2 regions of the Peribacillus sp. NJ4 genome follow, and region 2 is predicted to be linked to the other one. Evidence: riboswitches for the same ligand, from Rfam matches in the RefSeq annotation. Region 2 holds a riboswitch; the other holds the start of a gene.
The links. Region 2 has a riboswitch for glycine ahead of glyA (serine hydroxymethyltransferase). Riboswitches for the same ligand answer to the same signal wherever they lie in the genome.
Positions count from the first base shown of each region.

Region 1: linked by a shared signal. The riboswitch ahead of QUF94_RS23760 (amino acid permease) and the one ahead of glyA (serine hydroxymethyltransferase) in region 2 are both predicted to bind glycine.

Region 1 is NZ_JAUCFQ010000001.1:4,749,160-4,765,409, forward strand. It holds gene QUF94_RS23735 (LysR family transcriptional regulator) at 131-1,042, opposite strand; gene QUF94_RS23740 (hypothetical protein) at 1,532-1,744, shown strand; gene QUF94_RS23745 (BBE domain-containing protein) at 1,913-2,008, opposite strand; gene QUF94_RS23750 (hypothetical protein) at 2,101-2,271, opposite strand; gene QUF94_RS23755 (amino acid permease) at 2,349-3,737, opposite strand; glycine riboswitch at 4,267-4,345, shown strand; gene QUF94_RS23760 (amino acid permease) at 4,555-5,895, shown strand; gene QUF94_RS23765 (DUF3311 domain-containing protein) at 6,186-6,386, shown strand; gene QUF94_RS23770 (sodium:solute symporter family protein) at 6,383-7,861, shown strand; gene QUF94_RS23775 (hypothetical protein) at 8,264-8,446, shown strand; gene argH (argininosuccinate lyase) at 8,452-9,936, opposite strand; gene QUF94_RS23785 (ABC transporter permease) at 9,952-11,640, opposite strand; gene QUF94_RS23790 (ABC transporter ATP-binding protein) at 11,637-12,749, opposite strand; gene QUF94_RS23795 (extracellular solute-binding protein) at 12,764-13,855, opposite strand; gene QUF94_RS23800 (ROK family transcriptional regulator) at 13,852-15,081, opposite strand; gene QUF94_RS23805 (NEW3 domain-containing protein) at 15,350-16,250, shown strand, end outside.
Region 2 is NZ_JAUCFQ010000001.1:2,809,497-2,825,746, reverse strand. It holds gene QUF94_RS14040 (amino acid permease) at 3-1,382, shown strand; glycine riboswitch at 1,714-1,818, shown strand; gene glyA (serine hydroxymethyltransferase) at 2,004-3,254, shown strand; gene gcvT (glycine cleavage system aminomethyltransferase GcvT) at 3,393-4,502, shown strand; gene gcvH (glycine cleavage system protein GcvH) at 4,656-5,051, shown strand; gene gcvPA (aminomethyl-transferring glycine dehydrogenase subunit GcvPA) at 5,053-6,405, shown strand; gene gcvPB (aminomethyl-transferring glycine dehydrogenase subunit GcvPB) at 6,398-7,879, shown strand; gene lipA (lipoyl synthase) at 8,123-9,001, shown strand; gene QUF94_RS14005 (iron-sulfur cluster biosynthesis family protein) at 9,040-9,351, shown strand; gene lpdA (dihydrolipoyl dehydrogenase) at 9,466-10,863, shown strand; gene purU (formyltetrahydrofolate deformylase) at 11,176-12,045, shown strand; gene sdaAB (L-serine ammonia-lyase, iron-sulfur-dependent subunit beta) at 12,739-13,401, shown strand; gene sdaAA (L-serine ammonia-lyase, iron-sulfur-dependent, subunit alpha) at 13,442-14,317, shown strand; partial or broken gene QUF94_RS13980 (IS1595 family transposase) at 15,082-15,276, shown strand; gene QUF94_RS13975 (MFS transporter) at 16,014-16,250, shown strand, end outside.

The sequences.
Region 1 (16,250 bases), 1.9 Mb from region 2:
GCTTTAATTCAAAGTATACTGATATGAATAATAATAATTTAATAATTTTGATTTATCCTAACACCTAAAGCATGTTAATGGCAATGGTTTAACTAATAGGAAAAAATATTGCATTGATAGAAAATATCTATCAATTAGATTGTGTCTGTAATTGATGATGGTCTTGTTCAAATTTCCGAATTGATAAAAGAATGTCATTCCATAGTAAGGGTGCTTCCATCCCGTGATTTAAATGAGTCAGATAGATGTGCTGCTTTATCTTGATTAAATGTGACACATCAACTTCAACCAAAGTTCCCTGTTCTAACTCTTTTTTAATACATAAATACGGTAAAAATCCGATACAGCTTCTGCTAAGAATTAGCGATTTCGCCACTTCCAAGTGATCAACCTGAAATTCAATACGCGGCTCTACATTAGACACTTCAAAAATTTTATGAACGTGGTTCCAGTCAAACGCACCACACTCAAAAAATACCAACGGCTCCATTGCTAATACTTGCACCGTTAGCTCTGTTTCAACTTGAAATGGATGTCCTGGATACACTACTAAACGTATCGAATTATCAAGGGTCTTGTGATTTTGCAGACCACTATGTGTAACATCCTTCATAAATGCTATATCAACCCGTTTCTGAAGCAATTTATCAATTAATGCATCATTTGTTGCTGAAATAAATTTAAAGCGTAAATTAGGGTTTTCCTTTTTCCATAGAGGAAGAGCAAATGGAATAAAGTATTGCGATGTAATGATATTAGCCCCTATCGTTATTTCCTCCAGATCGCTTCCTGTTTTCAACTGTTTTTTCCCCTGTTGAAAGGTACGAATAATTTGTTCCGCAAATGGAATGAACGCTTTCCCTTTTTCGGTTAAAATAATCCCTCTCCCTTGCCTCTCAAATAGTACTGAATCGAGTTCACTCTCAAGCGTCTTAATTCTTGCCGAAACCGTCGGCTGTGATAAAAACAGTGCCTCTGCTGCTTTATGAAAATTATTAAAATGAACAACATACATAAAAGCTTCAATATGATCAATATTCATCTCCCCAACTCCTTTTTCCAAAATGAACGCAAAAAGCTCCTGTTCGCTTATCGCGATCAGGAGCTTTTGGTTGTCCAATCAGCTCATCTTTTATAATAATTCTTTCTCCGATTTTAATCTTATAAAACCAATAAGTAAAGTGCAATTTAATTAACTGAATAACCAACAAGTCACGATATATTTATTGCGATTTCATACAATATGATATTCAAGGAACATAATACTATTTATACAGATGAAAATTTAAGGATTCTAAGTAAATAAAACTAATAATTCCATTCTCTTTCTTCCCGTTTTTCAATCCTAAGGGTGTATCTTTTTTCCGGATTGCCGATAAATTTTGCATAGTTTATTTTAATTGTTTATCCCAATGGACTTGGCAGTTTCAGTCCTTCCTGTCTACGTTATATATTTTTTCTCCTTATAAAAAAGAAAAGAAAGGTCATCCTAATGGAGTAATTCAAATTATGACATAAGGAGAGAAACTACATGCCTCAACAACAAATTGATATCAATCAATTAAATCAAGCAAAAGCAAACGTTACCCTTACGCAAACCTTACTTTCACAAGCAATTGAAAAATCTTCTTCTGATCCAACTTTGGCACAAGAAGCCATTAAACAAGCTGCTCAAGAAATCGCACAAGCCCAACTTTCCGTAAATCAGGTTTACAGTGCAGTACAAGCTCCGCAAGCGGAATGATTTTGGGTATTATCTCGATTAATTGATTCAAAACAAGATGAAAGAGGCCTATATCCAAATTTAGGAATAGGCCTTTTTTTAACGAATGTTTTTGGTCCATCCAAGCTTTTTCACCCCCCCTTATTTAATGGGGGTATGCTTTGAGGGAACTTAAACGTATTGTATGGATCATACATACCTCGTTTTCACTTCTCGAAGCCGTTTGAATTTTTCTCCATAGTACGCAGTTGGCCAATCTTTGATGAGAGTATCCGGCCAATTCACGTAGTCACCGGTAGTAAATGGTGACAAGGCGTGCTTCAGGTCCTTGATCCACCGAATGTTTAGCCTCTCTTCGTCTGGATTGGTCCATGTAGCTAAATACTCCTGGACGATAATGGCATCGCGATAATAAAAAGCCGTTCATTTGGGTCCGCACGACCAGCGGCCCCTATGGATTGGTGCCAAATTGCTGCATTTTCATTTGGAGTATTTTCCAGAAAATGCTTCATCGCAGGTTCACTCGTGAATTCCAACAATTGATCCACAAAGGCAAAAAAAAAGCCCCTCTCAATCAAGAGAAGGGCTTTTTAAAAAGTATTTTAACGCTTTATGCTTTCGTACCTTATCCAGAAATCTCATCATCGGATTTAACATCCAATGGAGTTCGTTTATCCATTTTCAGCAGGTAATAACTTGCTACGACCAAGACTAGGAAAACGATCCCAACAATCAAGGAAATCCTGGTACTCGGATTGACCCACATACCAACCAGCACCATCAGTAAAAAGGCAATTGTCGCATAGTTACTGTAAGGGGCCAACGGCATTTTGAACGGATGTTTTTCCATTTCAACAGCATTTACCTTTCTGAATTTAAGCTCACTGATAAGTAAGACAAACCATGGAATCATCCCGGGTAAAACACTCGCACTGTACACATAAAGGAATAATTGCGGCGGTGCAAGGTAATTCAGGATAACCCCGATGCCCAATCCTAATAATACAGCGATCGTACAATATGCCGGCACTCCATTTTTAGATACTTTTGCAAAGATTTTAGGAGCTTGGCCATTCAATGCTAGAGTGTAAAGCATACGCCCTGCACTGAAAATCCCACTGTTGCATCCAGACATTGCGGCAGTGATTACGACAAAGTTAATGATGCCTGCCGCTGCAGTGATACCGATTTTAGCAAAGGTTGAAACGAATGGACTTCCGATGTCATCCAGTTTATCCCAAGGATAAACCGTCACGATGACGAAGATAGCGCCAATATAGAAAATTAAAATGCGCCATATGATTGATTTGATCGCTTTTGTTACGGTCTTTGTTGGATTTTTCGCTTCTCCGGCTGTGATGCCGATAAGCTCAACGCCTTGATAGGAAGCCACGACAAGGGAAAGCGCAAAGAAGAATCCTGTCCAACCTCCCGTAAAGAAGCCGCCATTTGCCCAAAGATTCGATAATCCAATCGCATCCCCCCCATTCCCTATTCCAAAGAAAATAAGGCCAAGACCGGCAATGATCATCAATATAATCGTAATTATTTTTATAAGCGCAAACCAAAACTCAAATTCCCCGAAAGATTTTACGGAAATGAGGTTGGCCGCCCCCAAGATGATCATGGCGACCACACCTGGTATCCAAGCTGGTAACTCCGGGAACCAATACTGCATATACATTCCAACGGCGATGATTTCGGACATTCCGACGATTACCCATTGAAACCAATTGCTCCAAGCAGTCATATAACCTGCCAAAGGATGTATATAGCTGCTCGCAAAGGTTGCAAAAGAACCTGTAGTCGGTTCTAAATATAGCATCTCCCCCATAGAGCGCATAATGAAAAATATAAATATACCTGCGATGGCATAAGCGAGCATTACAGAGGGCCCGGTCCATTTGATCGTGCTCGCCGATCCCATGAATAACCCAACCCCGATGGTTCCGCCCAAGGCTATCATTTGAATATGACGTGCCTCCAGCCCTCTCTTTAATTCCTTATTTGACATGTTTAACTCCCCCAGATGCAATATTAGCGGCAATGATATTAATATCCTTTCCACCAATCGACTCTCTATTATTATTGCGGTTAAAAATGCTTTATCCTAATCATTTGCATAACACTTTAATTTTGTTTTCTTATCTTATAATAGTAAATATTCTGTAAAAATACAAATGTATTTTTCAAATAAACAGTTGCCAAAAATATCTTGTTGATATTCCCAATCAAAAATTATCATTTTAAAAAAGTGATGATCAGTATTTTATAATAGTGATAGTACAAAAAGAGCAGGAAACAATCACTTCTGATCGGAGCCCATTCAAACCTTCGCAAGTGAATGTTTATAAAAATTTAAACCATTTCAAGAAGTGTTGTAAATGCAAAAATTTGTTGACCTCCGAAAAAATAAATGATAGAATTCCAATATTATTTTATAAGTATAATGAACGATTCAGCAGTGGAAGATTATCACTGACTGACATTTTCACACAACCGCATACAAGCAAGCGATGAACGCTATGGATGACACTATAGCAGGAGCAGCTTCTGGAGAGACTGTACAAGATGCAGCGCCGAAGGATTCACAATCTCAGGCAAAAGGACAGAAGAGTAACGAATGATAAATTGTTATTCTGAACCCTTTAAGAGATTGGTATTATCCAATCTCTTTTTTTATTGTCCACTTTGTGATTGGACGGAAACAACACTCGTGAAAAAAACCATTGGGAAATGCAAGCTGGGCGAAAAATCACGTCCCTCTCTCCAAGACCAAGCAGGTTTGAAATCATTCACTATCAAGACCATAAAAGACGGGGGCGTACGAATTGGCTAAACAGGAATTAAAAAGAGATTTAAAAAATCGTCATGTACAACTGATTGCAATAGGAGGAACCATTGGTACCGGTTTATTTTTAGGATCCGGAAAAGCCATACAATTGGCAGGTCCATCCATCATCTTCTCCTATCTGATAATAGGGATTGCTTTGTTTTTTGTGATGAGGGCCCTAGGCGAATTGCTCTTATCCAATGCAGGGTATACGTCATTCACTGAATTCGCAACCGAATATGTCGGTCCATGGGCTGGCTTCGTGACCGGTTGGACCTATTGGTTCTGTTGGATCATGACCGCAATGGCCGATATCATAGCTGTTGGTGTCTATATACAATACTGGTTCGATATCCCTCAATGGATTCCGGCTCTAATATGCCTGGTCATCCTGTTAGGATTGAACCTATTGACCGTTAAGTTATTTGGCGAATTGGAATTCTGGTTTGCCATCATTAAAGTAATCACAATCATCGCCTTGATCATCGTAGGTATCATCTTATTGATCATCGGCTTCAATACCAATACCGGAACGGTTTCCCTAACGAACCTATGGAACCATGGAGGCATGTTCCCTAATGGAATCTCCGGATTCCTATTATCTTTACAGTTGGTCGTCTTCTCCTTTGTAGGTGTCGAATTGGTCGGGGTTTCCGCAGCAGAAACGGCGAACCCGAGAAAGAACATTCCGTCTGCCATCAATAAAATACCTGTCCGGATTTTACTTTTCTATGTGGGTGCCATATTCGTCATTCTCTGCGTCAACCCATGGACTCAACTGGATTCCACGAGCAGCCCATTTGTAGAGGTCTTTGCGTTAATCGGCATTCCTGTAGCTGCCGGGATCATCAACTTCGTCGTTTTGACATCTGCTGCTTCTGCATGCAACAGCGGTTTATTTTCAACAAGCCGAATACTCTATACGTTAAGCAGGAATGACGAAGCCCCTGCCAAACTGAAAAAATTAAATAAACAGGCTGTTCCAAGCAATGCCTTGTTTACATCAACAATCGTTGTATCACTTGGGGCATTATTAAGCAAACTGATACCGGAACAGGCATTTACCGTTGTGACGACCATCAGTGCCATCTGTTTCATTTGGGTATGGAGCATAATCTTGATCTCCCATATCAAATATTCGAAAACAAGGCCTGACCTAAGAGCCGAATCAACTTTCAAGGCTCCTTTTACACCCTTTATCAATTACGTCATTTTAGGATTATTCCTGTTCATCCTTATCGTTATGCTATTCGCTGAAGCTACACGGCTATCACTGCTCATGACGCCAATCTGGTTCATACTCTTGGTGATACTATATAACTACCAGAAAAAAAGATAGAAAACGGATAAAGCCTTGAACTCAATATGAATTCAAGGCTTTATCCATTTCAACAAACACTTCAACTTTCCATCAGTGGACTCGGTTGCTAAAAATATATCAAGCAACCACATTAAATTTTATATCGAAATAGTGTAAGCTAATATATATCATCGGAACTTGTAAAAGAAGGGAAATCAATCATGTATGAATTTCCCTTCCCCGTTTGGTTCACCCATCCATCAGTGGTATTAAAGAAAAACCCCCATTGGTGGACGTTTCACTTTATTTAATACGGAGGGGTTTGTTTAATGAAGATTATATATATCCTTACTCTAGTTCCTTTCATAGGCATACTAGGATTTCTACCTTTTGTTAATAGAATAGAACCTTATGTATTAGGGATGCCTTTCAATATGTTCTGGATGGCTATGTGGGTGGTCCTTACCTCTGCCATCTTGGGCATCATGTATAAGCTGGATCCCAGGAATCGGGAAGGTGACCAGGAATGAATATTGCTCTCTTAATCATTTTAGCATTTTTACTTCTGTCGATATTTTTAGGCATTCGCTCTTCAAAAGGAAAAGATATGGACTTGGAACAATGGACGGTGGGCGGACGTGGTTTTGGTGCAATATTCGTCTTTCTGCTGATGGCTGGGGAAATCTATACGACCTTCTCCTTCCTTGGCGGCAGCGGCTGGGCTTATGGAAAGGGCGCACCCGCTCTATATGTTCTTATTTACATTACTTTGTCTTACGTATTATCCTATTGGCTCCTTCCGGAAATATGGAAATATGCCAAAGAAAATAAACTGATGTCTCAATCCGATTTCTTTGTAAGCAAATATAAGAGTCCTAGTTTAGGAATTTTGGCTGCGCTTGTCGGTGTGGTGTCGATGATTCCAGTGATCGTCGTGCAGCTGAAAGGTTTGGGGATCATTGTATCAGAAGCTTCTTATGGTGCCATCTCAATGTCTGCGGCGGTTTGGATGGGGGCGATCAGCCTTACCATTTATGTGATGATATCCGGTATACACGGTTCAGTTTGGACAGCAGTCATTAAAGATATCATGATGATTGCCATTATAGGATTCTTAGGGATTTATCTGCCCATTCATTACTTTGGTGGATTTCAGCCGATGTTTGAAGCGATTGATTCGGCAAAACCCGGTTTTCTAAAGTTCCCTGAGCAGGGACTTAGCGTATCATGGTTTATCTCCACGGTAATATTGCTCGTATTCGGTTTCTATATGTGGCCCCAAGTTTTCAGCGCTGTTTATTCAGCGCGCAGTGGGAAGGTATTTCGAAAAAATGCCATCATCAGCCCTTTATATACGCTCATGCTGTTATTCGTCTTTTTTGTAGGGTTTACAGCTATATTGAAAGTGCCTGGACTCGTTGGGGCAGATGCAGACCTCTCATTGCTGCGCCTTTCGATCGAGACCTTTGATCCATGGTTCATAGGCATAATCGGCGGAGCTGGATTGCTGACCGCATTGGTGCCTGGATCCATGCTTTTGATGAGCGTCGCTACACTGCTCGCGAAAAACGTTTATAAGGAATTCGCACCTACAGTATCCGATCGGCACGTTGTAAGATTGGCAAAGTTCCTTGTTCCCATCATTGCCCTTATAGCCGTCTACTTCACCTTAAACGGCGGCGAAACGATGTCGGCATTAATTCTCATGGGATACAGTCTCATTACACAGCTATTCCCTTCCCTTCTCTTTAGTCTGAAGAAGAATAATCCAATCAATAAATATGGCGCAATCGCCGGCATCGTCACTGGATTGGCCATCGTAATCTGCATTACACTCAGTCATTCAACAATAGGGACCTTGTTTCCATCCTTGCCACAAGCAGCAAAAGATTTGAATGTCGGAATCATCGCCTTGGCAATCAATTTCCTTGTGATGATAACAGTAAGTCTTGCTTTCAGGAAGCACGTGGTTCAGTTGGAACCTAAATCCGTTAACGATATATGAAGCGCTCATTTTTGGATAAAAAGTAAAGATGTGAAAGAACAATGGAAGGCTCAGTCAAAAGACTGAGCCTTCCATTATAATCGACATCCAAAGCATAATGTCCTTTTTCTCAAGATTGATTATAGGAAGTCTCATTTTAGACTACTACTCTTTTTTGTTTATAATCAAATCCCCTATTTTAACTAATAAATACAACGAAAAAATAATCATCAAGGTTCTGGCTACTACCAGACCATCAGTAGCTAAATCATATCCTTTAGGTATTAATAATTTAGGGTTAAAGCTAAAAGTAATCGATATTACGAAAGCTATTAAAATCAGGATGCAACCGAACTGAAGTCTATTTGACATTAACATTCCGCCTTATATTAGGTTCGCAGTTAGCAGATAAAATGCTTCGTATTGCTTCCAAGACAACAAAAAAATACTCGTTTCAGTAGATTCGGGCTTTTACTCGTGAGTTTCACGCATTTACTCGTGAATTTGGAGCAAATACTCGTGAGTTTTACGCTTTTACTCGTGAATTTGGAGCAAATACTCGTGAGTTCCATGCCCGTTAATAAAACTCATTTTCTTTTTTCCTGATAACTTCAGTAATCCACTAAAGCCTTCCTTCCATCATTCAATGCTTTGACCATTTCCTTATATTCCTGTAACTCTTGTTCCAGTTTTTGTTTTCTAGATACAATCATCCTCGAAACCTCTTTCGGGCTGGGCCCGCCTTGAATGCTTCTAATCTCCACAAAGTATTCGGGAGAGATTATTTTTTTCCATTCATCTTCTGCTATATTCACTGAAACGAATCCATTTATCATCTTGTTTATGTCTTGTGTGTCCCAATCATATAGCTCTTTCCCTTCACTTATCGACCGTTTTGCAATATGGCTGGCTATGGAATGGGCTTTTCTAAATGATATCTCGTAATCTCTTGATAGGGTATCCGCTAATTCAGTAACCGTTATACTAGATTTTGCTGCCATTTTCTTTGTATGTTCTTCATTCACTTTCAAAGTTGATATGACGGCATACATCAGTTTCATGACACGGCCCGCATTCGAAAAGGCTCGATATAAATGCGGCTGTAAATCATCTTCCGTATCGACGATATCACCAAATGGTGTGTTGTGGATCATGTTCATGGCAGCAAGTGCGTCACCATACGCACTGCTTGCAATCGAACGGGAATGTTCAATTGATACTGGGTTTCTTTTTTGCGGCATGATGCTGCTTACTTGTACATAAGGATCTGCCACATGAAATGTACCAAACTCCCTTGTCACATGCTGCAGGAAATCTTGAATCCACCTTCCAGTGTTGACCATGCACGTCATGATGGCAGTTGCGGTTTCCAATAAATAATCGGCCCCGCCTATCGAGTCATAGGAATTTTCAATAACCGAATCGAACCCAAGCAGTTCAGCGGTACGGTTCCGGCTGATTGGAAAACCGGTAGTCGTTAACGCAGCCGCGCCCAGAGGGGATTGGTTCACCGTTTCAAAGGCTGCCCATAACCGGCCAATATCCCTTTGGAGAACATCATAAATGGCTAAAAAGTAATGACCTAATGTAGTCGGCTGAGCCGGTTGGGTATGTGTGTAACCAGTAATATAAGTTTCTGTATGTTTTTCTGCCTGCACCAAGAATGCCTCACTCAATTGGTTTGCATATCCGATCAATTGGAGAAGATGACCTCTCAAAACTAGCCGGTACATCGCAACTCCCATATCATTACGGCTACGCCCGATATGAATTTTCCCTGCAAGCTCATGACCAATTTCCTCACCGACCTTTGCCTCCATCATGAAAAATAAGTCTTCGAATTGAGGCTGATAGGTCAGCTTGGTGAGATCTGTTTGGGCCACTTTCCGAATCCCATCCAGCATGGTTTTCGCCTCTTCTTCTTTAATGATCTTTTGTTCCGAAAGCATGATGACATGTGCTCGATGAATATCGAACATCACATGAAATAAGTAATCTCTTTGATCATTAAAAACTGGCATTAGAAGCTCTTCTGCATATGTTTTTCCAGGAAAAACACTACCTTCATTTTTGATAAATTCTTCAAGCTTACTCATCTTTGAACCTCCGATTTATAAAGCTTTTTCCGCTTTGATTCCAAAAAACTTGTTCGAAATAAAGAGAACGATAACAATAAGCGTGATTTGAATCATCCCATAGGCAGCTGCCTGCCCCATATTGAACATCCGAAGCTGATTCATGATTTCAATGGATATGGGTCTGTTTGAAATCGTATACAACAAGACTGAGGTTGGAAATTCTCCTACAGACTCGATGAATGCCAATAATGTCCCGGATAAAACACCAGGCATGATAATCGGTAAAATGACCTTTCTGAAGGTATAAAACCACTTTGCCCCCAAGTTTCTAGCCGCTTCCTCAATCGAGTCATCGAGCTGCTCCAGAACGGCGTTAGTCGAGCGGACAACGAGTGGAATATGTCTGATGAAATAGGCAAGGGGCAAAATCCAAAATGTTCCTACCAATATTTGACCGAAAGAAAAAACGCTAGGTTCATTGAATGCGAATATCAAGTTCATCCCAATGACCGTTGCAGGCAACGCCCAAGGAATCATGACTAGAATATCAACAAAGCTTTTCCCTAAGAATTTCCGTTTGACAAGAACATAGGACGCGATGACCCCAAACACCAGATTTGCCAGTGTGGCAATTACGGCCATCAGTAAACTATTCCGTAACGGTTTGAAGATATTGGGATCTTCAAACAATAGCCGGTAATTTTCCACATTAAATACTGTTGGGTACGTTTGGAATGTCCAGGTTCCATCCGGCACAAGTGAAAGCAATAGAATCGTAAAGTGCGGTAAAAGCAGAATAATTACGCCGATGATACCCGTTACGACCATCACCCATTTCATAAACGGATTTTCCACTTCATTCCTGTGTGCCCCAATTCCTTTGGAAGCCATGCGGTAATCTTTCCTATTCTGATACCAACGCATGAATAATAGAAATGAAATCGAAACAATGGATAGAATGACGGATTGAGTGGCGGCAATTTCCATATCACCATTAATCTTCGAAAAATAAATTTGCAAGCTCAATACCCTGTACCCCCCAGCCAATAAAAACGGGGCGCTGAATGAAGCCATCGATATCATGAAAACAAGTAAAGAGGCGGCCACGATGGCGGGTGTCAATAATGGAAATGTCACCTTCCAAAATACCTTGAATTTATTTGCGCCTAAGTTATAAGCTGCTTCTTCAAGGGACGGATCAATTTTATTGATTGCAGCGGATACGGTCATATAAAAATATACATACATCGTATAGGCATGCACGATCAGTATTCCCGATACCCCGCCAATTTTAAATGGAACTTTATCGAGACCGAACAGATCCTTGATGGCATTTGGGATTAATCCCGATTCTCCATATAAAAACATAAAGGCCATAACCCCTACCAACGACGGAAGGACAATCGGCAAAATCGCTACAGATGAAAAGAAGCTTCTCCCTGGAAAATCATAACGGTTAAAAATGATTGCGAGAGGAATGCCAATCAAGGCACTGACCAATACACTCAATACGGATATATAAACGGAATTCCATAGAGCCTCTAAGTTCGTTTTCGATTCCTGTACGAAGAAGTCCTGATAATTTCCGAGGGATATCGATCCGTCTTTTTGCAAACTTTCTATAAAGGTTCTCAATGATGGGTAGAGTACATAAGCTACAAGCACCAATACAACTGGAATAAGGAGCCAAATCGTCAATCTGGTGTCACGATTTTTAATCATGGTGCATCACCGCTAATGACAGGGAGAAGGCGCAGCTGTTTCTCAGGAAGTTGGACAAACACTTCCTTCCCTTGATAAAAGTATCCAAATTCATGAGTATTAAATACGTCCACCCTTAATAACACGTTTTGAACATCCACCATGACATTTACAACAGATCCAAAGAATTGGACGGAATGGATTTTACCTTTAAAGATATTCATTCCCTCTTCGGCCACATCCAGAATTCTGATTGCTTCAGGACGAATCGAAACAGCAAGGTCATTATCGGTCTGCAGAATTGAATTTCCTTCCCTATCTGGATTTTGCACATTGAATTTAAACGGTTGTTCACTGTTTTTAAGGGTAACCGCTATATTCTCTTGTTGAACGTTTTCCACATTAACGGGCAATAGATTAATCTCACCTATGAAACTCGCCACAAAGTCATTGGCCGGCTGATTATAAATTTCTGCCGGCGTCCCGACCTGGTGACATACACCATAATTGAACACAGCGATCCGATCACTCATGGATAATGCCTCAGCCTGATCATGTGTGACATAAATGGTGGTAATCTTATAATCACGCTGCAGTCTTAAGATTTCTACCCTCATTTCATCACGAAGCTTGGCATCCAGATTACTTAATGGCTCATCCAACAGCAATATTTCCGGTTCAATGACCAGTGCTCTCGCAAGGGCAACACGCTGCTGCTGTCCTCCGCTCAACTGGCTCACTTGACGACTCGAGTAGCTCTCCAGCCTGACTTTTTGGAGGGCATCCAGCACTCTCCTCTTTAAGTCAGCTGAAGAAACTTTTCTCACACGCAAACCAAATGCAACATTATCAAAAACAGTCATGTGGGGAAAGAGGGCATAGTTTTGAAATACCATGCCTGTATTTCTTTTCTCCGGAGGTACACGCGTCATATCTTTTTCGCCAAATCGGACGACACCTTTTGTTGGATAATAAAAACCGGCAATCATCCGAAGCGTTGTCGTTTTACCGCAGCCACTTGGACCAAGAAAGGTAAAAAACTCTCCTTCTTTGATTTCCAGATTTAAATGGTCAACAGCTATCGTTTTACCGAAGGCTTTTTGGACATTCTCCATTTTTATTGACGCCATCCAACGACACTTCCTTATTCTTTAATTTCTTTATCTCCACTTTTTATATTTTCGTCCCAATATTTCATCCACTCGTCACCATTTTCTTCGAATGCATTCCAATCGATATCCATGGCTTTAATTTCGGTTTCCGTGATCCATTCAGGTAAATCCTTCACATCACTTCTGGTCGGAATCCTGTAAAATTCTTCTGCCAAAGTTTTTGCGGCTTCTGGTGAATTGACAAACTCATAAAAGGCTTCAGCCGCTTTTGGATGCTTGGCACCTTCAACGATGGCGATACCTTCTGTCAATACGGGCGTTCCGCTTTCTGGAATGACGAACTCAAACGGATAATTTTTATTTTCTTTCAGCATGACAACATCCGGCATTGCCCAGACGGAAAGGGAGCCCTCACCTTTAGCTACCTTGTTATACATCATTTCCGGGTTCGCTGAATATTCCTTCGTGTTTTGGTCGAGCTTCTTTAACCAGTCATATCCTTCTTCGGGATCATTCGTATCCTTATACGTACGATAGATCATCGCAGAAAAAATTGTCCTCATCGTTCCGGAGGCCAACGGATAGCGGATGATGATTTCATCTTTCCATTTCGGATCAAGCAGCTCATCCCAATCTTTCGGCACTTCGTCTTTTGACAGTTCTTTGCTGTTATACATGATGACTTCCGGTGTCTGGCTCGTTCCCGTCCAATACCATTCCGGATCGTGGAATCCTTCTTCGAGACTATCGGAATAGGTAGGCTTATAAGCAGAAAGCAGTCCATCATCCTTTGCTTGATTGAAGTTCGTGGAAGGTGCTCCCCACCAAACGTCTGCCTGCGGATTATTTTTCTCTGATCGAACACGGTCAAGGATTTCCTGGGACCCCATATCAAGCCACTCAACATCAATACCATATTTATCTTCGAACTGCTTTTCGAACTTCGATAAAATATCTTTGCCATGCGGAGAGTAAACGACGATTTTATCTTCCAACTCACCTTTTTCTCCCTTGGAACCGCCAGACTCCGAATTCGTTTTCGTATCTGAACCATTACATCCTGAAATCAATAGTGCTGCCGATAAGACCAGAACTGAAACAAGCGACTTTTTCCTATATTTCATAAATAATCCCCCTCATCACGAAAATTCAAAATGCCATCATGTTCCCTTAAGAATAGGGAAACCGCCCCTAATACTCCTGCGTTTTCTCCCAATTGAGAAGTTTTCATTTCTACTGAACTTGGAAGATATCGATCAACGATCTCCCGAATTCTAGGTAAAATGTATTCAGATGAATTTAATACACCACCTCCTAAAATAATCACCTCTGGATTTAGCAAACTAGCCGCATTGACAATTCCGCAGGCTAAATGTTCGATGGCTTCATTAATGACGGCCATCGCTGTCGTGTCTCCTTTTTTTGCGGACAAAAAAGCATCTTCCCCCGAAAGTTCGGAAGATTGGGCCCGTTCGAATAAAAAATGATAAGGATCCTTGAGAACAGCTCTGGTAAATTGACCGCCAATCGATTTTCCACCTGCGACACTTTCCAAATAGCCGTATCTATGGAAAACCGGCTTGAATTCACGCTTCATATCCTCTTTATCCGTTACCATATATCCCATTTCCCCAGCTGCACTGGAAGCCCCTCGGTATAACTGATTATTCAAGATAATGCCGCTTCCTATCCCCGTGCCAACCGCAATGAACAGTAAATTCCGCTTATTTTGTGCATTACCCAGCCACTGTTCTCCAAGCGCAGCCGCGTTTACATCATTGTCGAGAAAAATGGGGAAATCAAAATACCTTTTCGCTTCGGCTATAAACGGATACTGTACCCACCCTAAACTCGGTGCCTCTATGACTAATCCGCTTGCCGTTTGCGTTATACCAGGAACCCCGACTCCCATCCCTAATATCCTGTCCTTTCCAATCTGCTTCTTTGCAAATAACCGTTCCGTTTCAATCGCCATTTGTTTAAGAAGACCTGAATGTAAATAAGTGCTTGTTGAAAAACTAGCTTCGGCAAGGATGTTGCCAATTAAATCACATAAAACGATTTTCACTTTCGTCCCGCCTATATCAACCCCTATGATATAGGCAGCCTTCTCATTGAAAAAGAGCTGGATAGGCCTCCTTCCACCTTGAGAAGAGGATTCTCCTATCCCTTTCTCAAATACCCATTTCTCCTGTATAAGTTCATCCACGGCCAGGGAAACGGTCGGTTTACTTAGCTTAAGCTTAACGGCGATTTCAGCTCTCGATATGGGTGAACATTCTTGGATGCATTGAATGATTCTTTTTTTATTAACGTATTTTTGATGACTGGGTGTTCTTTTAAAACTCATCACATCACGGCCTTACATCATTTAGTTAGTAAATCTTCCTAATTAAGTAAAAATATAACTTAAATACATTCTGCGCACAAGTTATTATTCTGAACATTTTAAATAGTCACCTTTTTATAGTTACTTCGAATTATTTACATTTATAACCATTAGTGCTATTTATTAGATAAGTTTTTTCATCTGGTTAGTTAGAAAATATTACTAACCTACATTTTTTTCTTCACAAAAGCTTGGGTATTTTATTAAGGTTGAAGGGGGTTAAAAGAAAATGAAAAAAGCTTTTTTATCGTTGCTTTCCCTTTTGCTAGTTCTTGCATCATTGCCGTTTGGAGGTTCCGCTGCAAATCCGGAGGAAGCCAAAGTTGAGCTATGGAATGCGGTCAAGCCACTCGAGACGACCGTGACATTCTTAAACAGCGGTGCCCATCCTGATGATGAGCGCAGTGACTTTCTAGCTTATCTATCGAGAGGGTTAGGGGTGAAGACATCCAGCCTGATTGCAAACCGGGGTGAAGGAGGTCAAAATGAAATTGGGGATGAACTGGACAATGCTCTTGGAATCATCCGTTCAAGGGAAATGATAGAAGCTGCAAAAATCACCGGAGTTAAGGCCTATCATCTAAGTGAAACAACCTCCGATCCCATCTATGATTTCGGATTCTCTAAAACACCAGAGGAAACTTTGGGAAAATGGGGCGAGGAACTCACGTATGAACGGCTTATCCGCTTTATTCGGACGTATCAGCCTGATATATTGATGCCATCCTTCCAAAATGATGATACCCAGCATGGACATCATCGAACAATGACAATCTTAAGCGAACGTGCCTTTAAGGATGCTGCTGATCCTACTGTTTTTCCAAAACAATTGAAACAAGGTCTATCGGTATGGCAAGTGAAAAAGTTATATTTACCTGTTTCCTCCGCAGATCAAGCAACCACTTCGATTGAAATCGGTAAATATGATCCAATATACGGTATGACTTACCCACAGCTTGGAGAACAATCCCGGTATCTGCATAAAAGCCAGGGCATGGGCTCTGATATCCCTGTAGCACCGCGCCAGGTCCATCTGGATTTGAAGCAAAGCGCCGTTGATACAAAAAGCCAGTCGGACCTGTTTGCAGGCATACCTTATGATTTTACTGAATGGGCTGAAAAACTCCCTC
Region 2 (16,250 bases):
GTATGCAGGAACAAAAGTTGGATAGAGGGTTAAAAAACAGGCACGTACAACTCATAGCTATTGGTGGGGCAATCGGAACGGGATTATTTCTTGGAGCAGGAAAATCTATTAATTTAGCTGGGCCATCAATTCTATTTGCTTACATGATTACAGGCATCATTTGCTTTTTAATCATGCGCGCACTTGGAGAACTACTCTTATCTAATTTGAACTATCATTCCTTTGTTGACTTTGTAAGAGACTATTTAGGTAATATGGCAGCATTTGTAACCGGCTGGACCTACTGGTTTTGCTGGATCTCAATCGCAATGGCCGACTTAACGGCAGTTGGTCTTTATACTCAGTATTGGTTTCCCTCCGTACCTCAGTGGATGCCAGGATTGATTGCCCTAGTCATTCTGCTATTTATGAATCTTGCAACCGTTAAACTTTTTGGCGAAATGGAATTCTGGTTCGCATTAATAAAGGTCATCGCTATTCTAGCATTAATTGTTATCGGTATTTTCATGATTATTAAAGGCTTTTCCACTGATTCAGGCGCAGCAAGTTTCACGAATCTATGGAGTCACGAAGGTATGTTCCCAAATGGAATAAATGGTTTTGTCCTCTCATTCCAGATGGTAGTGTTTGCGTTTGTGGGCATTGAACTTGTAGGACTTACAGCAGGTGAAACAGAAAATCCAGAAAAAGTTATCCCCAAAGCCATAAATAATATTCCTATTCGGATTATAATTTTCTATATTGGCGCACTTATTGTCATTATGAGTGTTTATCCGTGGAACGCAATCATCCCAACGGAAAGCCCATTCGTCCAAGTATTTGTGGCTGTAGGTATTGCTGGAGCTGCTGGTATCGTTAATTTTGTCGTCCTAACATCGGCTGCTTCGGCATGTAACAGCGCAATCTTCAGTACAAGCCGGATGGTATACTCACTTGCCAAAGATAAAAATGCACCTGTACCGTTTGCAAAACTTAATGACCGTAAAGTACCTTCCAATGCATTGTTCTTTTCAACTGTCGTCATTTTAATTTCCGTTGTTTTGAACTATTTAATGCCTGAAGGAGTATTTACCTTGATTACAAGTATTTCTACAGTATGTTTCATCTTTATTTGGGGAATTACAGTCATCAGTCATTTGAAATACCGTAAAACAAGACCTGATCTAGTGAAAAAGAACAAATTTAAATTACCATTTTATCCAATTTCCAATTACTTGATCCTTGCTTTCCTAGCGTTCGTCCTTGTTGTTCTTGCACTTGCGAGCGACACTCGTGTTGCCTTATTCGTTACTCCTGTTTGGTTCATTATGCTGATTACGATTTATAAGATTCGCCAAACGAAGGTGGAACAGGCGAATCAGAGAGAGGTAGCGGGGAATTAAGGGGCAAGAAACCCTTTGATTCAATTTGCGGTGTTTGTCCAGATAGTTGCCGCTCCATATTTTCCTAACCCGGTGAGTAAAAAATCTGCCCATTATAAAAAGCCAAAGATATCTGGATAATCATATTATAATTCGAAAAAATTATTTTAGAATAGTGGTGTTAGCGCTTTCAAAAAAGCCTTGACATAATTATTCTCAACAACTATTCTAAATGTACCAAATTGAATAAGCGGATGACAGTTGTGGGAGAGTGCAAAGCGACAAGCCACCGAAGGAGCAAGTTCCAAAAAGACCCTTGGAACAAATCTCTCAGGTAGATGGAACCACAAATGGACGCACCTCTGGAGAGCGCGTATTAACATATACGCCACCAAAGGGGAAAGGCTCTATTAAAAAATGGGGCTAAACTCTCAGGTAAAAGGACAGAGAAGGGTAGAGAACGCTACGACCCTTTTCTGTCCTTTTTTGCGTGCAAAAAAGGTTGTAAAACATACTGTTTTTAACAGTTTTCTTAGAAAAGCAGGCCTGTAGCGGGAAAGAAATATAGTGTCTAGTACCATATTGGAATTAATAATTAAGTGAAAATTCAGAATTAAGAAAAATGTCTGGGAGGAAAATAAAATGAGTTTACAACAAAATGATTTAACTATTTTTGAAGCGATTGAGAAAGAAGAACAACGTCAACATCAAACACTGGAATTGATTGCATCAGAAAATTTTGTTAGCCCAGATGTATTAGAGGCAATGGGTAGCGTGATGACAAATAAATATGCAGAAGGTTATCCAGGAAAGCGCTATTATGGTGGATGTGAATTTGTCGATGTGGCAGAACAAACGGCTATTGAACGGCTAACGAAGCTTTTTGGTGCCAAATATGCAAATGTTCAGCCTCACTCAGGTGCACAAGCCAATTTCGCAGTTTTTTTCGCACTGCTTCAGCCTGGTGATAAGGTGATGGGAATGAACCTTTCACATGGTGGCCACTTAACTCATGGAAGTCCAGTCAGCGTTTCAGGTAAATGGTTTGAAGTTGTGTCTTATGGAGTTAGAGAAGATACTCAGTTAATTGATTATGATGAGTTGGAAGCTATCGCAAAGAAAGAAAAACCTAAATTGATTATTGCAGGAACAAGTGCCTATCCAAGATCGATTAATTTTGCACGATTTAGAGAAATTGCCGATCAAGTTGGTGCAAAACTTATGGTGGATATGGCTCATATAGCCGGGCTGGTAGCTACTGGTCTTCACCCATCCCCAATCCCTTATGCGGATGTTGTGACAAGTACAACTCATAAAACATTAAGAGGACCACGGGGGGGCATCATTTTAACGAATGATGAAGTAATTATCAAAGCAATTAATAAATCCGTATTCCCAGGAATTCAAGGCGGTCCACTTATGCATATCATTGCAGCAAAAGCAGTTGCATTCAACGAAGCTTTACAACCAAGCTTTAAGGATTATGCGAAACAAGTCATTGAAAATGCTAGAACACTCGGCGAAACATTAAAAAATGAAGGTGCAGCACTTGTTTCTGGTGGAACAGATAATCATCTTGTCCTTTTAGATTTGCGTCCGTGGAATTTAACAGGAAAAGAAGCAGAGAAATTATTGGAAGACGCAGGCATTACCGTTAATAAAAATACGATTCCCTATGATCCAGAAAAGCCATTTGTTACGAGCGGTATCCGAATGGGGACAGCAGCTTTAACAACTCGAGGCATGAAGAAAGAAGAGATGGTGAAAATTGGTGAAGTGATTGCAACTGTTCTAAAGAGTAAAGGGAATAAAGTCGTTCTTCAGAAAGCAAAAGAAACGACCAAAGGGATTTGTGATGGTTATCCGTTATTTCAACAGCCAATTACTGTGTAAAGAAAGGGACAGCTTAATGGAATTATGCCTTTGCTGAAAACTTGAGCAACGGCCATGGCAGCGAGATATGTCTCCTGGCAATAAAGAAACCGGTAACAGTTGAACTATTTTGCAGAAAATCATAATTGGGGGTAAACGATGGGTATTGAAACAGCATTAAAGCAAACACCGCTTTTTGAAGTATATAAAAAATACGGAGCAAAAGTTATAAATTTTGGTGGCTGGGCTCTGCCGGTTCAATTTACCAGCATTTTAGAAGAGCATGAAGCTGTTCGAACTGAAGCAGGACTTTTTGATGTTTCTCATATGGGAGAAGTACTTGTGGAAGGGAAAGATGCCGAGAGTTATATTAACTACCTTGTTACAAACGATGTAACAAAGCTTAGCATAAATCAAGCACAGTATACCGCAATGTGTTATCCAGACGGTGGAACGGTGGATGATTTATTAGTTTATAAATTAGGGAATGAAAAATATTTACTCGTCATTAATGCCGCAAACATTGAGAAAGATTACGAATGGATGAAGCAGCATGTAAAAGGAGAGATGGCGCTCCAAAATATTTCGGAAGACATCGCTCAGCTTGCCATCCAAGGACCAAAGGCAGAAAGCATTTTGCAAAAGTTAACGGAAATAGATTTATCAGAAATTGGTTCTTTTAAATTCGCCCAACATGTCAACATCTCTGGGATTACCGACGTACTTGTATCCCGTACAGGTTACACAGGAGAAAATGGTTATGAACTTTATTTATCTGCTGACAAAGCGGTAGTACTTTGGGAAAAGATCCTAGAGGCAGGAGCCACGAGTGGATTAAAACCATGCGGACTAGGTGCACGGGACACGCTTCGTCTTGAAGCACGTCTTGCACTCTATGGCCAAGAACTTAGTAAAGATATCAGCCCGCTTGAAGCAGGAATCGGCTTTGTCGTAAAGACGAATAAAGAAGGTGACTTTATCGGAAAATCTGCTCTTACAGAACAAAAAGAAGATGGATTAAAACGAAAAATAGTAGGGATTGAAGTAACAGGCCGTGGGATTCCGCGTCATGGTTACAAGGTAATTTCTAAAGATGGAGAGGAAATAGGTACTGTTACATCAGGAACACAATCACCATCTTTGAAGAAAAGCTTAGGTCTTGCCTTGGTATCAGCCGATCAAGCTGAAGTGGGTACGCCGATAAAAGTGGAAATCCGAAATAAACAGATTGAAGCCGTTATTGTTAATGTACCATTCTACAAAAGATAAGCGGAAATATTTTAATAGAGTTATCGTAGTTTTCTAGAGTCAATTTCAGTTACCTGGTATGCAGCCTGAAATCGACTACCTAAAAGTAAAATTATCAGAAATATTTTCTGAATTATGGCAATAGTGAAAAAATGAAAAAAAGGGGGAAATACAATGACGAAAGTAATATCAAGTTTTCGATATAGCAAAGAACATGAGTGGGTGCAACAATTAGAAGGAAATCGTGTACGTATTGGAATCTCTGATTATGCACAAAAGGCGTTAGGTGATATCGTCTTTGTTGAAAATCCAGCGATTGATGATGAAGTAACTGCCAATGAATCGATGGGAACGATCGAGTCAGTTAAAGCAGTTTCCGAAATTTACTCACCTGTTTCAGGTACGGTAGTTACTGTAAACGAAGAGTTAGAAGGTGCCCCAGAGACGATTAACGAGCATCCATTTGAAGCAGGGTGGTTAGTCGAAGTAGAAATGTCCAATCCAGAAGAGTTAGACACACTTCTAAATGAAGATGAGTATCAAGCATTTACTAATGAAGGAGAGGAATAATATGACAGCCACTTATAGATACCTTCCTGATACGAAACAAGATCAAGACGAAATGCTCTCATTTTTAAATATTTCTTCTATAGATGAGTTATTTGAAGATATTCCAGCTGAAATTAGGCTGCAGGGTGAGCTAAACATCCCAAAGGCGGTTCCTGAACCGCTTCTTTTGAAAAGAATGAACCAGCTTGCTACAAAAAACAAAAATGCGAATCATTACCCGACTTTCCTAGGTGCGGGTACATATGATCACTACATTCCAAGTGTGGTAAACCATATGATTTCACGCTCCGAATTTTACACGGCCTATACACCTTACCAACCGGAAATCAGTCAAGGTGAATTACAAGCAATTTTTGAATTTCAAACGATGGTTTGTGAGTTGACAGGAATGGATGTGGCTAACTCTTCCATGTACGATGGTTTTACAGCGCTAGCAGAAGGTGCATCACTTGCTGTTACATCTACAAGACGTTCGAAAGTTCTTGTATCCAAAGCGGTACATCCTGAATCCCGTGCTATTTTACATACAGTAGCAGCAGGTCCGGGATACACAGCTGAGGAAGTAAACCTTGCCGGTGAGATTACAGATTTAGGGAAGCTTCAAGAACAAATTGATAAAGACACTGCTGCCGTAATTGTTCAATATCCAAATTTCTTCGGTTCCATTGAGGATATAGATGCAATTAAAAAAATTGCGGAAGAAAAAGGTGCCCTGTTAATTGTAAGCGCCAATCCTCTTGCACTAGCACTCTTGCAGGCTCCTGGGAAACTTGGGGCAGATATTGTGATCGGTGATATGCAGCCATTAGGAATCCCGATGTCCTTTGGCGGTCCACACTGCGGCTATTTTGCGGTAAGTAAGAAACTCATGCGCAAAATCCCAGGACGTATTGTAGGCCAAACAGCAGATGAAAAAGGACAGCGTGGATTTGTGTTAACACTTCAAGCACGTGAACAACATATTCGCCGTGATAAAGCCTCATCCAATATTTGTTCCAACCAAGCATTAAATGCTCTTGCCTCTTCTATTTGTATGACATCACTTGGGAAGCAAGGGATTCGTCAAATGGCACAGCTAAACATTGAGAAAGCTGATTATATGGCGAAAACCTTAGAGCAGAAGGGCTTTACTATATACAATGAAGCACCATTCTTCAATGAGTTTGTTGTCGGGCTTCCTCGTCCGGTAAAGGAAGTCAATGCAAAACTTCTTAAGGCGGGTATTATCGGTGGATTTGATTTAGAAAGTGATTACGGTTTTGAAAATAAAATGCTGCTAGCTGTGACTGAGCAGCGAACAAAAGAAGAAATTGACCAATTTGTTGATGCTTTGGAGGCGATTGTAAATGGTTGAATATAATGAGTTAATTTTTGAAATAAGTCGTCCAGGACGGGTAGGTTCAAGTATTCCGGATAGTGACGTTGACTATGTTGATATAAATGAAAAATTTCAAAAGCATTTAATTCGTGACGAACCGGCTGAGTTGCCAGAAGTATCAGAGTTGCAGCTTGTCCGCCATTACACAGCGCTATCTAATAAAAACCATGGAATCGATAATGGATTCTATCCTCTGGGTTCTTGCACGATGAAGTACAATCCGAAAATAAATGAAGATGTGGCACGTTTGGAAGGATTTAGCCGTATTCATCCCTATCAGCCCGTTGAAACAGTACAGGGAGCATTAGAGGTTTTATATGAATTACAGGAAGAGCTAGCGGTCATTACAGGAATGGATGCTGTTACATTACAGCCTTCCGCTGGGGCTCAAGGGGAATGGACAGGTTTAATGATGGTTAAAGCGTATCATGCTCAAAAAGGTGAAACCAGAACGAAAGTACTTGTTCCAGACTCAGCGCACGGTACAAATCCTGCAAGTGCAAGTGTTGCTGGTTTTCAAACGATCACGATTCCATCCGATAAAAATGGATTAGTTGACTTAGAAGAATTAAAGAAACATGTGGGATCTGATACAGCTGCACTAATGCTGACGAATCCGAATACCCTTGGACTTTTTGAAAAAGAAATTGTGGAAATCGCTCAGGTTGTTCATAAAGCAGGGGGCCTATTATATTATGACGGAGCGAATGCAAATGCCATTTTAGGTAAAACAACACCAGGTCAAATGGGCTTTGACATCGTACACCTAAATCTTCACAAAACATTTACGACTCCTCATGGAGGTGGCGGTCCAGGGGCAGGTCCTGTCGGTGTGAAAAAGAAACTTACTCCATACTTGCCAGTACCGCGCATAGAAAAAGAAGGTGATAAATATGTGCTGAACGCTAATTATTCGGACTCTATCGGAAGGGTAAAAGGGTATTATGGAAACTTCGGAATTCTCTTGCGGGCGTATACTTATATTCGCACGATGGGGCCTGAAGGTCTGCGCCAAGTATCAGAAAGTGCCGTGCTTCATGCTAATTACCTTCGTAAAAGATTGGAGCCGTATTTTGAAGCGCCATATTTACAAATTTGCAAGCATGAATTTGTCCTATCCGGATCCAATCAGAAAAAGCTGGGTGTAAGAACGCTTGACATAGCAAAACGCCTGCTAGATTTCGGCTATCACCCGCCGACCATCTATTTCCCATTAAATGTTGAGGAATGTTTGATGATTGAACCGACAGAAACAGAGTCGAAAGAAACACTCGATGCTTTTGCGGATGTAATGATTACAATTGCCAAAGAAGTGGAAGAAAACCCAGGGGTTGTTTTAGAAGCACCACATACTACAGTGATTGGGCGATTGGATGAGGTCCAAGCTGCTAGACAACCAATCTTGCGTTATTCCAAAGAAGTAGTAGAGGTAGCAACGGTAACGTCATAAATGAATGAATGAACATGAACCGCCAAGGATGGAATATGAAGAAATGAATCTCGATATTTCATTCTAGGTGGTTTCATAAGCGTGTTTAAAAAGGATGAAAAAAGTGCCAAGAGGTGCAAGGAGAAAATAGTCTTGAGAACTGAAAAGACAGAGCAACGGAGAAACTCTTTCGGTCTTTTTTTAGGCCTATTGAACAACCTCTTTCAAGCTAAAATACATCTGCTCATAGGAGTGAGAAATAAAATGTCCATCAAAGATCTTCGTAAACCAGAATGGCTTAAAATTAAATTGAATACGAATGAACAATATACGGGCTTAAAGAAAATGATGCGTGAAAAAAAACTTCATACTGTTTGTGAAGAAGCAAGATGCCCTAACATTCATGAATGCTGGGCGGTACGAAAAACGGCAACCTTCATGATTTTAGGAAGTGTATGTACGCGAGCTTGCAGGTTCTGTGCAGTTCAAACAGGGCTACCATCAGAGCTTGATTGGGAAGAACCCGAACGTGTCGCAGAATCAGTAAAGCAAATGAACCTAAAGCATGTGGTGATTACCGCAGTTGCTCGTGATGACTTAAATGACGGCGGAGCAAAGGTATTTGCAGAAACTGTAAAGGCAGTGAGGCGGCAAAATCCATTTTGCAGCATTGAAGTTCTCCCCTCGGATCTGAATGGGGAATATGACAACTTAAAAATATTAATGGATACAAGACCAGACATTTTGAATCACAACATTGAAACAGTAAAACGCTTATCCCAAAAGGTTCGTGCACGTGCAACATACGAACGTTCATTAGAGTTTTTACGGCGGGCAAAACAAATGAATTCCACTATTCCTACGAAATCAAGCATTATGATTGGTCTAGGAGAAACAAAAGAAGAAATTATGGAAACAATGGATGATCTTCGTGCTAACGATGTGGACATTATGACTATTGGTCAATATTTGCAGCCGACTAAACGACATTTAAAGGTTGAAAAATATTGGAGTCCAGAAGAGTTTGAAGAACTGAAAAACATTGCCATGTCAAAAGGGTTTAGTCATTGCGAAGCCGGTCCGCTTGTTCGCTCCTCCTATCATGCAGATGAACAAGTTCGTGCAACTAAGGCTAATGCGTAATCATTTGTCAATAAACCAATAAGAAAGGGGAGAATCAGATGATAGCCAAAATAAAAATAACAGAGGCAGCCATGAATAAACTGAAGGAAATGACATGTAAAGGTACGCAAATTCCTCGCATTGAAGCTGATATTGCCGGCGGCTGCGGGGTGTCGGTGAAGTTCTCCCTCTTATTGGACGAGCCCCGCAGAAACGATTTAATTATTGAATATGAGGGAGTTAAGCTTAGATTAGATCATTTTACAAAACGCTATTTAGATGAAGAAACACAAATTGATTATATAGAAGATAGTGGCTTTATTGTTGGAGAAAGCTTTGCATCCAGTGCATGTGCCATTGAAATAAATTAAAGTATCGTGATCGTTTACCTATTAATAGAATAGATCGTGTTTAATAAGTTAGTTGTTTTCTTACACTATCATATATCTATCTATGGTTATGAAAACCAAAGGGGGAAGAATTAGGTGAATCAACAATATGACGTTGTTATCATCGGTGGCGGCACCGGTGGATATGTTGCGGCCATTCGTGCGTCTCAATTAGGATTAAAAACGGCGGTAGTTGAACAAGGTAAACTTGGTGGAACTTGCCTTCATGCAGGTTGTATTCCAAGTAAAGCATTATTAAGAAGTGCAGAGGTATATTCGAATGCAAAGAATGCAGATAAATTTGGTGTTATTGCACCGGAAGTTGGACTGGACTTCTCAAAAGTACAGGCCAGGAAAGAAGAAATTACTGAACGCTTATATAAAGGTGTACAACATTTAATGAAAAAAGGGAAAATAGATGTGCTTGAAGGAAAAGGGAGTATTTTACAGTCTAAAGATGTTTTAGTGAGATTGAATAATGATGAACGGGAAACAATATTAAACCCTCGAAATATTTTAATAGCTACAGGATCTCGTCCAAGGACATTACCCGGCCTAGAAGCAGATAGTGAATATGTGATGACATCGGATGAAGCGCTACAAATGAAAGAGCTCCCAAATTCCATCATTATTGTCGGCGGCGGTGTTATTGGAATAGAATGGGCTTCGATGCTTATTGACTTTGGATTAGAAGTAACTGTGATAGAGTATGCCGAGCGCATTTTACCGACGGAAGATAAAGATATTTCAAAGGAAGTACAGCGATTAATGAAGAAAAAAGGTGTAAAAATCGTAACAGGGGCAAAGGTGCTTCCAGAATCGTTAGAAAAAGGAGAAGGTGTCTCTATAAAGGCGGAATATAAAGGGAAAGACACGACATTTTCAGCAGAAAAATTATTAGTATCTGTCGGAAGATTAGCAAACATAGAAGGCATTCACCTTGAAAATACCAAAGTTGAAGTCGAACGTGTTATTCAAACAAATGAGTATTATCAAACGAATGAGCCAAACATTTATGCAATTGGAGATGTGATTGGAGGATTACAGCTTGCCCATGTTGCTTCACATGAAGGGATCATCGCAATTGAACATATGGCAGGAGAAAACCCTCTGCCACTTGATCAATCTCTTGTTTCAAAATGCATATATAGTAACCCGGAGGTAGCTAGTGTCGGGTTAACAGAAGAGGATGCGAGGGAGAAAGGGTATCAAGTAAAAACAGGAAAGTTCTCCTTCCGTGCGATTGGAAAGGCTCTTGTTTTTGGTGAATCAGACGGTTTTGTCAAACTCGTTGTTGAAGAAGAGTCTTGTAAATTGTTAGGAGCGCATATGGTTGGGCCTCATGTAACCGATATGATTTCAGAAGCTGGTCTTGCACGAGTATTAAATGCAACAGCTATGGATATTGCGCATACGATACACCCTCACCCTACATTAGCGGAAGCAATTGGGGAAGCTGCCCTAGCTGTATATGATAAGGAAATACACGCATAGATATAAAGATCGTAAAAGAAGAGTGGAATACTTCTTCCTTCATGGGGGAGGTGAACCATATGATAGGTGGGAGAAGCAAGGCATTAAGTATTAGGCAGTTTCACTCTGAAAACTGAAGATGTGAAATTGTGGAAGGGAAAGCGTCAATTTTGAAGGTCTACCGCCCTCCCTCACCGTAGTTCAAGATTACTAGAAATGAAATTGTAGTGACGGTATTGTTTGGACACCTATAGCGGTTGTGTGTAGCCATCATTCTGAATTCGAAAGTTTTTACATATTTTAATTACAAATCTAAAGGATGGTGAGAGTCCATTGTATAAAGAAGTGAATGTTAACCGTGCTAAATTATTAATATCTTGTCCAGAGAAACCAGGTATTATCTCGGCTGTATCTAACCTTTTATTAGAAAGCAGAGCAAATGTTGTTCATTTTGACCAACATACGACGGACCCACAAGCAGGTATGTTTTTTATGAGAATCGAATTTGATTTAAACGACTTTGATGCTTCCTATGCAAAACTTGAAGAAGACTTACATGTGCTGGCCCAGGCTTATGCGATGGAATGGAGCTTAAGCGGTAATAATAAAAGAAAACGAATGGCCATCTTTGTTTCCAAAATGGATCACTGTCTTATGGAGCTTATATGGCGTTGGAAATCGAATGAACTTCCAGTGGAAATCCCGATGGTGATCAGTAATCATCCTGATTTTAAAAAAATAGTGGAAAGTTATGACATCCCTTATTATCATATTCCTTTAGCTCATGAAACGAAGCAACAAGCAGAACAGAAAGCACTAGATTTATTGAAAGGGAAAGTAGACTTCATTGCCTTGGCTAGATATATGCAAATTCTTTCTCCTGCATTTGTATCGGAGTTCCCAAATCAAATTATTAACATTCATCATTCTTTCTTACCGGCGTTTGTCGGTGCAAATCCTTATGCGAGGGCCTATAACCGTGGTGTTAAGTTAATTGGAGCAACTGCTCATTATGTTACGAATGATCTTGATGAAGGACCCATTATTCAGCAAGATGTAAAGAGGGTTAATCATAGACATACAATCGAAGAATTAAAGGTTACCGGAAGTCATGTGGAAAGACAGGTTCTTGCCCAAGCTGTTTCTTGGCATATTGAAGATAGAGTTATTATTCATGGCAATAAAACAATCGTGTTTGATTGAATACAAGATGCTTCAAAGATGGAGATAAACATTAATTTTATAGATAATTGAGGAACTTATTATTTTTCCAATATTTTTAAAGGTTTTTCTCTACTAATTCTCTTGAAAAAGACTAAATACTCGACCTTGGGGGATATTTTGTCATATCTCAAACGGGACACCATTACTATTTATACCTATTCCTATATTAATACCCACATCTCAATCTCTATTATTATCGAATCAATTCCATTCCATAAGAGTTTTGCCTTGGTTAGAGTGATAGAATTTAAGTCATTCATTTCAAAAAACGAATAACAGCTTGATTTTTTGTCCATTTGTTGATTGAGGCGATCTAATGCTAATTTCGGAGCATTGAGCATTATAAATATAAACAAGCATCGTAAGATCGAAATGTGCTTTAGCTTTTTCGCCTGTTTGATAACTGAAATTATTTTTAGTTAAAAAAACTCTTTTTTAAACATTTACGCGCTCAACGGCCGTTCTCGTCTTGTAAAGCTTTTTCCATGCTTCTGTACATGTAACCGGGACGGGCCACACCAATCGCAGTGTTGGGAGTTAGGTACGGTTTCAATTCTTAGCTTAATCGTGTTCATAATTAATAGATTAGGACCGTTTCGGCGAATGAAGAACAAAAGGCGGCATAATGAAGGCTGTTAAACAAATCTTTTCCCAGAAAAGGGGCATTGCACAATGAAATACAGATCTGCATTCGATATAATCGGTCCCGTCATGATTGGACCTTCAAGCTCACATACAGCAGGAGCTGCCAGAATTGGCAGAGTAGCACGGACACTATTCGGAAAGCAACCGAAGAAAGCCATTATTTCTTTATATGGTTCTTTTGCAAAAACATACAGGGGACACGGTACAGATGTTGCTGTCGTAGGCGGGATATTGGATTTCGATACGGATGATGAACGAATCCCTGCCTCTTTAACGATAGCGGCGGAAGCCGGTATGGAAGTTTCCTTTACAATCGAGGATACTGTGACGGATCATCCTAATACAGTCAAAATCAGACTGTTCGACGAAGATAAAGAATTAGAACTTGTTGGGATCTCGATTGGCGGCGGAACGATAGAAATAACGGAGTTGAATACGTTCAAGCTTAAATTGTCAGGGGAAAACCCAGCCATTTTAGTCGTGCATAACGATGTGTTTGGAATCATATCTTCCGTTTCGACAGTATTGGCGAATCATGAAATTAACATTGGGCATATGGAAGTTTCACGAAAAGAAAAAGGTCAAATGGCCCTTATGGTGATTGAAGTCGATCAGAAAATCAAGGGCGATGTCATGAAGGAAATTGAAGGATTGGAAAACGTGTCGCAAGTCATAAGGATGGTTGAATGATAAGCATTAAAAGTGTTGACATAGATATGGAGGTAAAAACATGTTCCGAAATGTAGCAGAGTTGGTTGAACTTGCTGAAAGTAAACATGTAAAAATCGCGGAAATCATGATTTTACAAGAAATGGAGTTCTCAAGCCTGTCGAGAGAACAGATCATTGAAAAGATGGACAGAAATTTGACAGTGATGGAACAAGCGGTGGAAAGAGGTCTGAAAGGTGTGCAATCCGTTACAGGCCTAACGGGCGGAGATGCCGTTCTTTTGCAAAATTATATCAAGTCGGGCAAGGCACTGGCAGGTAATCTATTATTGGATGCCGTCAGTAAAGCTGTTGCGACGAACGAAGTGAATGCAGCAATGGGAATGATTTGTGCCACTCCGACTGCAGGTTCTGCAGGCGTTGTTCCCGGTACATTATTTGCGGTGAAAGAAAAATTAAAACCGACCCGAGCAGAGATGATTGAATTTCTTTTCACTTCCGCTGCCTTCGGATTCGTGGTAGCAAACAATGCTTCCATTTCCGGAGCAGCTGGTGGCTGCCAAGCAGAAGTGGGCTCGGCAAGTGGAATGGCCGCAGCTGCGATAGTAGAACTGGCCGGCGGTACACCAAGCCAAGCTGCAGAAGCGATGGCGATCACATTGAAAAATATGCTTGGATTGGTTTGTGATCCAGTGGCAGGATTGGTTGAAGTTCCTTGCGTGAAACGTAACGCAATGGGTGCATCCAACGCAATAACGGCAGCTGATATGGCACTTGCAGGCATTACGAGCCGCATTCCATGTGACGAAGTTATCGATGCCATGTATAAAATAGGCTTGACCATGCCAGTTGCACTTCGTGAAACGGCAGAAGGCGGCCTGGCTGCGACTCCGACCGGACGTAAATTGGCAGAGGATATATTCGGTTCCTTTAAATAAACCTACACCTTAAGCTCGGTTATGAAATCATTTTGTCCTCAAAAGTTTGCTCTGTATTGCAATAGCATTGGAGAAATAAACAAAGTTACTTCTAGTTACAAAATTGACTGATCAGGGATATAAGGCGAACCCACGCTTCGGTTACGGAACTTCTGGTTTCAGAGGAATCGGTTAAGTCATCCATTGTAGGACTGAAACCCTTTGATTATCAATCCTCGATGACGGATGCTAATTTTTTTATGAATTTAAGTTTACCATTGATTTTATTAACGTGGCTGCAAAGACACGGTTATTGTTAAAACATCACTCTTTTATGATGGAAGATTGATGATTTGAGCTTAATGATCAGCTGATGGGGCGTAAATAAAAAATAAAATGCGCTCCATAATATTTCTTATCAATATATCAAAGACTGTCTTTTCACAAAGTGTTGGGATTTTTGCCAATTGCCAATTAAGGTAAAAAAGCAAAGTAGCATTTTTGCCGAATTTTAGTTTTTTTGTATATGTAAAGAACGAAGATTGTGAACGCGTCTTGTGGGATATCTTTCATTGCCGTATTAGTCAATCTTTGGCTTGAAACTTACTCGTCCTATAACCGGAATTTACTTTTTTTTTGGCCAGCTGTTGGAGAGCTTGTAGGGACAAAGGTCGTAATAATTCCTAAAAAAGAGAGTATGTTCTATTGGAGTCTCGCTAAACAAAAAAAACATCCTATTGCTGCTCGATGGAACGAAGGGGAATTTGCAACAATAAGACTACATTAACTTTCACAACCGACTAAAGGGTTGGATGGAGCGTTTTCAAGGTGTCGGAACATATTATCTGGATCATTACCTTAATTGGTTTCGCTGGCTTGAATTAGAAAAGAATCTGGCATTAAATAAACGTGTAGAACATATGATGATTTCGGCTTGCCAAAGATCCAACTATCGTACAGTTGAGATGTTAAGATGTTAACGGGGTTAGTTCATAGAAAGCAAAAACCCTCAGAGCCTTTTCACTCTAAGCTTCATAATTAAAAGGGACCTTTATTCCATTAAAACCCCCGATAATTGAATAAAAAAATCAAATAAACAAGGATAAAAGATAATTAAAAGCTTTGAGTTCAATTTCGATAAATAGTCTGTCTGTGAAATAACATCTACTTCTTTTCCATCTTTTTCGTAAACCGTTAAACTACCTTCTTGCTCTTTTTTCTCCCAACCCCATAGTTTAATGATTGCTCGGTACCTTAAAGGCAGACCATTTTCTTCTGAAGATGGGCCCCAGCTATAAGCTTCTAGTTTACTCTTATTAGCTGTTATTTCAGCAGTTTTGGGTACTGGAAACCCCTCGGATTTTTCTGATTCCTCATAAGAAAAAAATTATTAAGGGAATGCCAATTAATAAAGCAGTTAATGCAATTAACCCACCTACTATTTTTTTATTAATCTTTGATCATCCTTCCACTTTGTTTTTTATTGAATTCAAAATCACACCAAAATCTTCTAAATTTCTTCCTCCGTTAAACTGCCCTTTTGTTGAATAAGCTTCTGTATATACAATACCAAAAAAATTAATTCCCCCCTCGTCTTTTTATAAGTAACAATCCTTACGAAAAGAGCCTAAAGATTTAATAAAGATTCCAATTATATGGCAGTTATCTATAATGTGGTTCGGGATGAGTACGCTTATATGGGGGACTTACTTCATGGATGCCTCCTTATCTAGTAGGAGAAAGAGGCCTTGACCTACTTTCCATGGGTATGCTTACCTCCATTCCAGCACTTACTGACGCGATCGGTATTATAATAGGCGGTAAACTCGTCCAGTCCTACTTGAGTGGAAAGGAAAAGTATCTGGCTATTGTAAGATCTATCTTGGTCATTTTGTTGCTGTATTTAATATTCAACGCACCATCCGTTACTCTTGTCATTACGTTTCAGTCTTTG